3 regions of the Pseudarthrobacter sp. MDT3-1 genome follow, and region 2 is predicted to be linked to each of the others. Evidence: riboswitches for the same ligand, from Rfam matches in the RefSeq annotation. Region 2 holds a riboswitch; each other region holds the start of a gene.
The links. A riboswitch is a leader RNA that binds a small molecule or an ion and turns the genes downstream of it on or off. The one in region 2 is predicted to bind S-adenosylmethionine.
Positions count from the first base shown of each region.

Region 1 (3,199 bases), on a different contig from region 2:
CTCCGCGGCGGCGTGGCCATCGGCGATGCGCCGCTGCTGGATTCACTGAACTTTGACGGCCTGCAGGACCCCGTCTCAGGCGAACTGATGGGCTCCGCCACGGACGCCGGGAACGCCCGCCTGGGCATCAGCCGCGAGGACCAGGACGCCGTCGCCGCCCTTTCGCACCAGCGGGCGGAGGCCGCCCGGGCGGCCGGCATCCTGGCTGAGGAGATCGCTCCGGTGGAGGTCCCGCAGCGCCGGGGACCCGCCGTCGTGATTGATGCCGACGAAGGCATCCGCGCCGGCACCACCATCGAGACGCTGGCGGCACTGAAGCCCGCCTTCTCCAAGGATCCGGCGGCCACCATCACCGCCGGTTCTGCCTCCCCGCTGTCAGACGGCGCCGCCGCAGTGGTAGTGGCCAGCAAGGCAGCAGCGGAAGCGGCCGGCCTGAGCTGGATCGCGGAAATCGGCAGCCACGGCCAGACCGCCGGACCGGATGGATCCTTGCATTCCCAGCCGTCCCGCGCCATTGAGCGGGCGCTGAAACTCGAAGGGATGACCATTGACGACGTGGACCTCATTGAGATCAACGAAGCCTTCGCCTCAGTGGTGCTGCAGTCCGCCACGGACCTGGGGATCGACGCGGACAGGATCAACACCGACGGCGGCGCCATCGCCCTGGGCCACCCGGTGGGCGCCTCGGGGGCCCGCCTGGTCCTGCATCAGGCACTCGCGCTGAACCGGCGCGGCGGCGGGACAGGCGTGGTTGCGTTGTGCGGCGGCGGCGGCCAGGGCGACGCCCTGATCCTCAAAGCCTGACGCCAGGGTCAGGCTCCGGGTCCAAGGATCACCAGCGGCACCAGGCGTTCCGCGCACGAAACCCGGACAAGTTCCGCCGGCCCCTGAGCCGCCCGGTTGTTCACCCCTGTGTCGTCGCACCAGTCCAGGTTGTACGGGTAAGCGGTGACCCCGGCCTTCCCGGGAGCCACGCCAGCCGGGACGGTGAACACGAAAGTGAAGCCGCCGTCGTCGGACATGGGAGCGAGCTCTTCCAGCACCGCGGTGCCGGTCGCATCCTTGACCGTCACCTGGACCTGCGCGTCGGTGCCGTAGCGGGCATCGCAAGTGGTATCCGGGGCGCTGACGGTGATCTGGTCGCCGGGTTTGGCGGCGGCAGGCGAGACGGAAAACTCCGGCGGCATGCAGGGCGCCGGCGCGAAAATGCTCCGGCAGCTTGTCACCCCCACCAGCACCGGCACGGCGCACAGCGTCACGGCCAAAACGCGCGCCCAGGCGCCCGTCAAAGAACGCCCTCGAATGTTCCCCATGACCCGATTGTCCCGTCGGCGCCGGCGTTACGGAAGCACGGCGGGGTCACGGAAGCACGCGATGGTTACGGAACATGACGTCGGCGGCGGTGCGGCCGGGCGGGCCGGATGTTACGTTTTTGGGGAGTAATGAGAACCGGCGCCAAGCCCTGACTGGCCGGTCGGCAACCCTCCCTTTCGCGGCGGGGTGCCTCAGGTGAATACTCGGCATATCGACCCATTCGAGCTGCAAGCGTGAAAGAAGGAGTTCCGTCGTGTCTGACGCACCCGCCCCTGCCCCCGCCCCCGCCCCCGCCCCCGAAGAGAAACTGTCGTACCGGCTTGTCACCGGGCCGGATGACAGGTCTTTCTGTGAACGGATTTCCACTGCCCTGGCCGAAGGGTATGTCCTGCACGGCAGCCCGGCCGCGACGTCCAACGGCGGCGTTGTGATTGTTGCGCAGGCACTCATCCTCCCGTCGGCCATCGCCACCGCTGATGCCGCCGTCGCCTCCGCCGTGGATGACCTCGATTTCGACGGCGAGGGCCACGCATGAGCTACGCCGGAGACCTCACCCCGCAGCAGGCCTGGGCCAAACTCGAACAGGGCGCCATTCTGGTGGATGTCCGGACCGAAGGTGAATGGGCCCACATCGGCATCCCGGACACGAAGGCCACGGACAACGATCCCCTGTTCATCCCGTGGACGTTCCCGGGTGGCATCCCGAACCGGGATTTCATCACCGACCTGACGCAGCAGGCCCCGGTGGACGACGGCACTGAACTGGTGTTCCTCTGCCGCTCGGGCCAGCGCTCCATCGCCGCCGCCATCGCCGCGACGCAGGCCGGTTTCACCTCCTACAACGTCCTGGAGGGTTTCGAGGGCGAGCCGGACCGCTACGGCGAGCGCACCGTCAACGGCTGGAAGAACCGCGGCCTGCCCACCAATCTGGGAATAGCCAAGTGACCTTCAACCCAGACGCCGCCAGCTGGAGCGCCGAGACGCAGGCGGTGCGCGGCGGGCTGGACCGCACCAACTTCCAGGAGACCACCGAGCCGGTCTTCCTGAACTCGGGCTTCGTCTACGAGTCCGCTGCCGCCGCCGAGCGCGCCTTCACCGGCGAGGACGAACGCTTCGTCTACTCCCGGTACGGCAACCCGTCCGTAGCCACATTCCAGGAACGCCTCCGCCTGCTCGAAGGCACCGAAGCGTGCTTTGCGACGGCGTCGGGCATGTCAGCGGTGTTCACAGCCCTGGGCGCCCTGTTGGCGGCCGGGGACCGCGTGGTTGCCGCGCGCTCCCTGTTCGGGTCCTGCTTTGTGATCCTGAACGAGATCCTGCCGCGCTGGGGCGTGGAAACCGTGTTTGTTGACGGCCCGGATCTTGAGCAATGGCGCGTCGCGCTGTCGGAGCCCACCACGGCCGTGTTCTTCGAGTCGCCCTCCAACCCGATGCAGGAAATCGTGGACATCGCCGCGGTCAGCGAGCTGGCACACGCCGCCGGGGCCACCGTCGTCGTCGACAATGTCTTTGCCACTCCCCTGCTGCAGCGCTGCGGCCAGCTGGGTGCGGACGTGATTGTGTACTCCGGCACAAAGCACATCGACGGCCAGGGACGTGTCCTGGGCGGCGCCATCCTGGGCACCAAGGAGTTCATCGACGGCCCGGTCAAGCAGCTCATGCGGCACACCGGCCCGGCCCTCTCCGCGTTCAACGCCTGGGTGCTCACCAAGGGCCTCGAAACGATGGCGCTGCGCGTGAACCACTCCTCCGCGTCCGCGCTGCGGCTGGCCGAATGGCTCGAACAGCAGCCGGCCGTCAGCTGGGTCAAGTACCCGCTGCTGAAATCTCACCCGCAGTACGAGCTCGCCGCCAAGCAGATGAAGGCCGGCGGCACCGTCCTCAC
Region 1 is NZ_JBTNDX010000004.1:176,552-179,750, forward strand. It holds gene ACX80X_RS04780 (acetyl-CoA C-acetyltransferase) at 1-804, shown strand, start outside; gene ACX80X_RS04785 (hypothetical protein) at 813-1,313, opposite strand; SAM riboswitch class IV at 1,439-1,554, shown strand; gene ACX80X_RS04790 (DUF1737 domain-containing protein) at 1,568-1,849, shown strand; gene ACX80X_RS04795 (rhodanese-like domain-containing protein) at 1,846-2,259, shown strand; gene ACX80X_RS04800 (O-succinylhomoserine sulfhydrylase) at 2,256-3,199, shown strand, end outside.
Region 1: it holds a riboswitch for S-adenosylmethionine, as region 2 does, so the genes downstream of both, ACX80X_RS04790 (DUF1737 domain-containing protein) here and ACX80X_RS01500 (aminotransferase class V-fold PLP-dependent enzyme) in region 2, are expected to answer to the same signal.

Region 2 (3,199 bases):
ATTCCGGCGTGGGCAAGTCAACCATGGTCAATGCGCTCACCGGGGCCGAACGGGCCACCGGTGGTGTGAACGCCGTGACCGGCCGCGGCCGCCACACGTCGTCGTCGGCCCTAGCCCTGAAGCTGACCGGAGCTCCCGCCGGAAGCTGGATCATCGACACCCCTGGCATCCGTTCGTTCGGCCTGGCCCACGTGGACCCGGACCGGATCCTGCGGTCCTTCCCGGACCTGGAGCCGGGTACGGATGCCTGCGAGCGTGGCTGCAAGCACAACACCGCGGCCGTCAACTGCGGCGTGGATGCCTGGGTGTCCGCCGGCCACGCGGGCCCCACCGGCCCGGCCCGGCTCGCGTCCCTGCGACGGCTGCTGGGCACGGATCCCCGCCTGGTGGGCCAGGAAACCAAGGAACTCGGCAGCATCGGCTAGACGGGACGCCGATGTCCCCAACACTGCGGCCCTGAGACGGTAGTTTGGAACCATGATCCAACCCGCTTCGAGCTACAACGATGACTTGCGCCTTGCCCATGTGCTGGCAGATTCCGTGGATGACCAGACCATGAGCCGCTTCAAGGCACTGGACCTCCGCATCGAGACCAAGCCGGACCTGACGCCGGTAACGGACGCGGACAAGTCCGCGGAGGAAGCCATCCGCGGCCAGCTGTCCCGCTCGCGTCCGCGCGACGCCGTGCTGGGCGAGGAATTCGGCAGTTCGGGCCATGGCTCCCGCCGCTGGATCATTGATCCCATCGACGGCACCAAGAACTTTGTCCGCGGCGTCCCGGTTTGGGCCACCCTGATCGCCCTCGTGGACGAAGGCGAACCCGTGGTGGGAGTGGTCAGCGCGCCCGCGCTGGGCAAACGCTGGTGGGCCGCCAAGGGTTCCGGCGCGTACATGGGCAAGTCCCTTGCCGCCGCAACGCGGCTCCGCGTCTCCGACGTCTCCAAACTTTCGGATGCCTCCCTGTCCTACTCCAGCCTGGGCGGTTGGAAGGAACGCGGCAACCTGGATGAGTTCCTGGGCCTGACCGAGGACGTGTGGCGCACGCGCGCCTACGGCGATTTCTGGTCCTACTGCATGGTGGCCGAAGGTTCCGTGGACATCGCCTGCGAGCCCGAACTGAACCTGTACGATATGGCTGCCCTGGTGCCCATCGTAGTGGAAGCCGGCGGCCGCTTCACCTCCTTGGAGGGACAGGACGGGCCGTTCGGCGGCAACGCCCTGGCCACGAACTCCATCCTGCACTCAGAGGTGCTCAAGCGGCTGAACCCGGATCTGGACGATCTCCTCTAGGCACTTTCTTCGAATTATCGACGGCGGATGCCTCCTCAAGGGGGCGTCCGCCGTCGTATCTTCGACAAATGAGGCTGTTCCTCAAACGCGCGTAACAAAGTCCTTAACATTGGGCCGAGCTTCCTTTCTGCAGCGGCGGATGTTCTAGGCTTCTTAACAGGTCACGAGTGCCAGCGCGAAACCCCGGTTTGCTGGCCGGCAACCCTCCATTCGCGGTGGGGTGCCCCGGGTGACGACCAGGCCGGTCCGGAATGGACACGGCAAGCGCGGATTCCCGTTACCGGGAGTCCTTCTAGAGTGAGGTCTCCGTGACAACTGCCACCGTCTCCCCTAACACTGTTTCTCCCAGCAACGCCGCCCCCGCCAATGCCACTGCGCTGATCCACGATGACGCCGCTATTGCAGGGCGCCCCCTCTCTGCGGTCACCGGGGCGGAAATCCAGGCACCGCTGATCCAGGGCGGCCATGTCCGGTACGCGAACCTGGACTACGGCGCATCCGCTCCCGCCCTCTCCGTCGTGTCGGCCTACCTCAACGAGATCCTGCCGTTCTACGCCAGCGTCCATCGCGGCGCCGGCTACGCGTCGCAGATCAGCACCTCCGTCTACGAGAACGCCCGGGACATCGTGCGCGACTTTGTGGGCGGGCGCCCGGACGACTCCGTCATCTTCACCCGGAACACCACCGACTCGCTGAACCTGCTGGCGGGTTGCCTGCCGGCGACGGACGGACGGCCCAATGGCGATGTCCTCTACTTGGACATCGAACACCATGCCAACCTGCTTCCGTGGCAGGGAGTCCCGCACCGCAGCGTTGTCGCCGCGGACACCATCGTGGGGACCCTCGAGGTCCTCCGCGCCGAACTTGAGCAGGGCAACGTCAGCCTCCTCGCGGTCACGGGCGCCTCCAACGTCACCGGCGAGATCCTCCCGATCAAGGCCCTGGCCGCCCTCGCCCATGAGTACGGAGCGCGGATCGTGGTGGACGCCGCGCAGCTGGCGCCGCACCGGCGCATCAATATCAGCACCGACGACGTCGACTACCTCGCCTTCTCCGGGCACAAGCTCTACGCGCCCTTCGGCTCCGGCGTCCTGGTGGGCCGCACCGACTGGCTCGACGCTGGCACGCCCCACCTGGCCGGCGGCGGCGCCGTCCGCGAGGCCAGGCTCGACGGCGTCAGCTGGGCCACCGGTCCGGCCCGGCACGAGGGCGGCTCCCCCAACGTCCTCGGCGCGGCCACTCTGGCCCGCGCCACCCAGGTCATCGCGTCCCTGGACCACGACCGCTGGCACGCCCACGAGGCAGCCATCAGGTCATTCCTGGTGGAAGGGCTCGGGAAGATCGACGGCGTCACCGTGCACCAGATCTTCTCGGACACGGACGCTGAAGCGGGCACCATCGGCGTGGTGAACTTCTCCGTGGCAGGGTACGACGCCGGGCTTGTGGCCGCGTACCTGTCGGCCGAGCATGGCGTTGGTCTCCGGGACGGCCGCTTCTGCGCGCACCCGCTGCTCAAGCGCCTCGGCCTTCCCTCCGGTTCCCTGCGGGCCAGCTTCGGCGTGGGCTCACGGCTGGAGGATGCCCAGCGGCTCCTTGCCGGCCTGGAGCAACTCCGCCGGACCGGCCTGGGCTGGGACTACGTGGTGGACGCGGGCCGCTGGGTTCCGGCCAACGACTCCCGCACGTACCCTCACTGGGCTCCCAACACGCCGGGCACCGCCGGCGCGGCTCCGTGCCTTGACGACTGACTGACGCTTTCCTCCCCTGGTTCCTGACCTGACCGCTGCCCACCCGGCTGCGGCCCATGCGGTAAATTCGAAGGATACCGATGGGCTCAGTTGAAGGAGGCCGCACGTGGCACGGGGTGGCCCCAGACTTGAGCACGGACGCCGCCTGGAACTCGGACAGA
Region 2 is NZ_JBTNDX010000002.1:28,774-31,972, forward strand. It holds gene rsgA (ribosome small subunit-dependent GTPase A) at 1-425, shown strand, start outside; gene hisN (histidinol-phosphatase) at 478-1,290, shown strand; SAM riboswitch class IV at 1,450-1,563, shown strand; gene ACX80X_RS01500 (aminotransferase class V-fold PLP-dependent enzyme) at 1,599-3,038, shown strand; gene ACX80X_RS01505 (class I SAM-dependent methyltransferase) at 3,145-3,199, shown strand, end outside.

Region 3 (3,199 bases), on a different contig from region 2:
GATCATGAAGATTTTCCCTGGCGCGCTCATAAGCCCCAAGCATAGGTGCCGCCCCGAGGATGCTCTCTCACTTTTGGTGCGTTTTCGGCGGACGCTCTCTCACTTTGGTCAGCCCCGGCGAGCTGGCCACCCCCGAATCAGCGAAGAACCAGAAACTAAAGGCAAGATGGAACCATGTTGGTTCCCTCCCGCCGTCGGCTGCGGATTGAAGTCTGGATTGTGCTGGGTCTGTCCCTGGGGCAGTCCGCCGTCTACTCGGTGGTGCAGCTGCTGGACAAGATGACGCGTGCACCGCTGGCCGAAGGCACGTCCACGCTGAACCGGTCACAGAGCCCCCGCGAATACTTCGATCTCACCTACCAGCTGCTGGACATCATTTTCGCCCTCGTGCCCGTGCTGCTGGTCATCTACTTCCTTACGGACCAGCGGCAATCCGGCGCCGGAGTGAGCCCCCAAGGCTGGTCCGCCTTCCGGAAGCTGGGGTTCAACTTCGCCCGGCCGGGCCGTGACCTGCTGCAGGGCTTTGGCCTCGCGGCGCTGATCGGGATCCCGTCGCTGGGCCTCTACGCAGCGGGACGTGCCCTGGGGATCACCACCGCCATCATCCCCAGCGCGCTCGACTCATACTGGTGGACGGTTCCCGTCCTGATCCTGTCCGCGCTGCGGCACGCCATCGTGGAAGAAGTCATTGTGGTGGGTTACCTCCTGGACCGCTTCGGCAAGTTCGGCTGGAGCATGCCCCTGGCCATCTTCACTAGCTCGATGCTCCGCGGCAGCTACCACCTTTATCAAGGCTTCGGGCCGTTCATCGGCAACGCAGTGATGGGTGTGGTCTTCGCCTGGCTCTACACAAAGACCAAACGGGTGATGCCGCTGGTTATCGCACACGCGCTGCTGGACATCGTTGCCTTCGTTGGCTTCAGCCTCTTTGGCAGGGCTGTGGGCCTGGGCTAAGGGGGTTTGTCCGGCTCAGGTCCAGCTTAAAAGGATTCGGCCGCCATCGGTGGGTGGCATCATTGGCACCCGCTGATGGCGGCCGAAGCTATTGAACGTGCAATCAGATGGTGACTGCTCCGGTAGCGGTTTCGAAGGTTACTGACAGGATGCCCGGGGTTCCATGCGGAGCCACCCAGTCAACGGCCACATCCTCCAGCGGCTTCTCGACGGGCTCGCCCAGCCATTCCGTCACGCGTTCGGCGGAACCGGCTATGGTCAGGCAGCTCATCTTGACGTTGCTCTCATAGGCGTTGGACGGGTGCAAGGCGGGGTCACCCTCCCACTTGAGCATGTACGGGACCTGAGGGTCCGCGATCAGGCCCAGGATGCCGATCTGCTTCCAGACCAGCTCGCGGCCGTCCGGGAACTTGCGGTTGCCGTTGACGGCGGCACGGCCCAGGCGGTCTTCGAACGGAGCGAGGTCGTCCACTTCGACGCACCAGCCCATCCAGCCGCCGCCGGCTTCGGATCGGGCCCGGACAGCCTGCCCGAAGGGAGCCTTGTCCGATGCCGGGTGGTTCAGGACCTCCACGACTTCCAGGTATTTATGGCCCGCGAGGGGAATAATCATGTTCCGGGTTCCAAACCGGGGGTGCACGCCACCCTTCACGGCTTCAACGCCAAGGGCGGACGAGATACGTTCGGTGGTGGCAACGAGGCCATCTTGTTCACAGGCGTAAGAGACGTGATCCATGCGCATGCCATCATCTTGGCACTTTGTGATCCGGCTCTCAGCTAAGGGTAGCCTTACCGGAATCCTGATGCGTCAGGAGTGGACATTTCCGGGCGGCCAAGGGTGCGGCGGAGCCCAACAAAGACGCGGCAGGCCAGCCGCAGTAGGGCTCCCGCGAAGTCACAACCAGTCACACGCTTAGCAATAGACCGGGGCTGTTCGTACACTCGAAGCAGGTCATGAGTGCCAGCGACAGCCCCGGCTTGCTGGCCGGCAACCCTCTTTTGCGGCGGGGTGCCCCGGGTGAGGACCTGGCCTGCCGGTCAATTGACGGTGGGCAAGCGCGTAGAAAAGGTCCTTCCATGACGATTACGATTTCCCGTACCGCAGAACCCGGGAACGGTGTGGTCCGTTACGCCAGTATTGGCGGACTCGAGCTCGAAGCCGGCGGATACCTCCCGGAAGTCACCCTCGGCTATGAAACGTGGGGAACCCTCAACGCGGACGGCTCCAACGCCGTCCTGATTGAGCACGCCCTGACCGGAAGCACACACGTGACGCGCGGCGACAGCGACGAGCCCGGCTGGTGGGAACAGCTGGCCGGGCCGGGTGCGCCGGTGGACACGGACCGGTTCTTTGTGGTCTCCATCAACATCGTGGGCGGCTGCTACGGCTCCACTGGGCCGTCCTCGGATGCCCCGGACGGCAAGCCGTGGGGGTCCCGCTTTCCGTTGGTAACGCTGCGGGACACCACCGCGGCCGAGGCCAGGCTGGCTGACCAGCTGGGAATCCCGAGCTGGTACGCCGTGCTGGGCGGTTCCATGGGCGGCGCGCGGGCCCTGGAATGGGCGGTCACCTATCCGGAACGGGTTCAGCGGTGCGCCGTTATCTCGATCGGTGCCGCCAGCACCGCCGAACAGATCGCATTCGCCCAGGCGCAGACGCTCGCCATCCGCCAGGACAGCAATTTTAACAACGGCGACTACTACGGCGGTCCGCTGCCGGAGGACGGACTGGCCCTGGCACGGCGCATCGCGCACATCACCTACCGCTCCGCCGAGGAATTCCATGGCCGCTTCGGCCGGTCGGCCCAGCACCCCGAATCGCCGTTCCAGGCGGCAGCGCTGGGGGAGCGGGGCCGCTACCAGGTGGAAAGCTACCTGGACCACCAGGGCAAAAAGCTGGTGCGGCGCTTTGATGCCAACAGCTACATCGCCATCACCGACGCCCTGATGAGCCACGACGTCTGCCGCGGGCGGGGCTCGCTGAACGAGGCCTTGGGCCGGGCCACTGCCAGGTTCTTCGTGGCTGCGGTGGACAGCGACCGGCTGTACTTCCCGTCCCAGTCCCGTGAACTGGCTGACGCGCTCCCCGGCGACGTGGACGTGCACGTTATTGAGGCCCCGATCGGCCACGACGGCTTCCTGACCGAGATCGGCCAGCTCGGCGTCCAGCTCCGAGACACGTTCCTGATCTAAGCGCCAGGGGACACTTGAGCCCCTGCCCTTAAACGCGAGAGGACACTTGAGG
Region 3 is NZ_JBTNDX010000001.1:158,630-161,828, reverse strand. It holds gene ACX80X_RS00805 (histidine phosphatase family protein) at 1-30, opposite strand, end outside; gene ACX80X_RS00800 (CPBP family intramembrane glutamic endopeptidase) at 175-954, shown strand; gene ACX80X_RS00795 (VOC family protein) at 1,058-1,696, opposite strand; SAM riboswitch class IV at 1,905-2,019, shown strand; gene metX (homoserine O-acetyltransferase MetX) at 2,032-3,147, shown strand.
Region 3: it holds a riboswitch for S-adenosylmethionine, as region 2 does, so the genes downstream of both, metX (homoserine O-acetyltransferase MetX) here and ACX80X_RS01500 (aminotransferase class V-fold PLP-dependent enzyme) in region 2, are expected to answer to the same signal.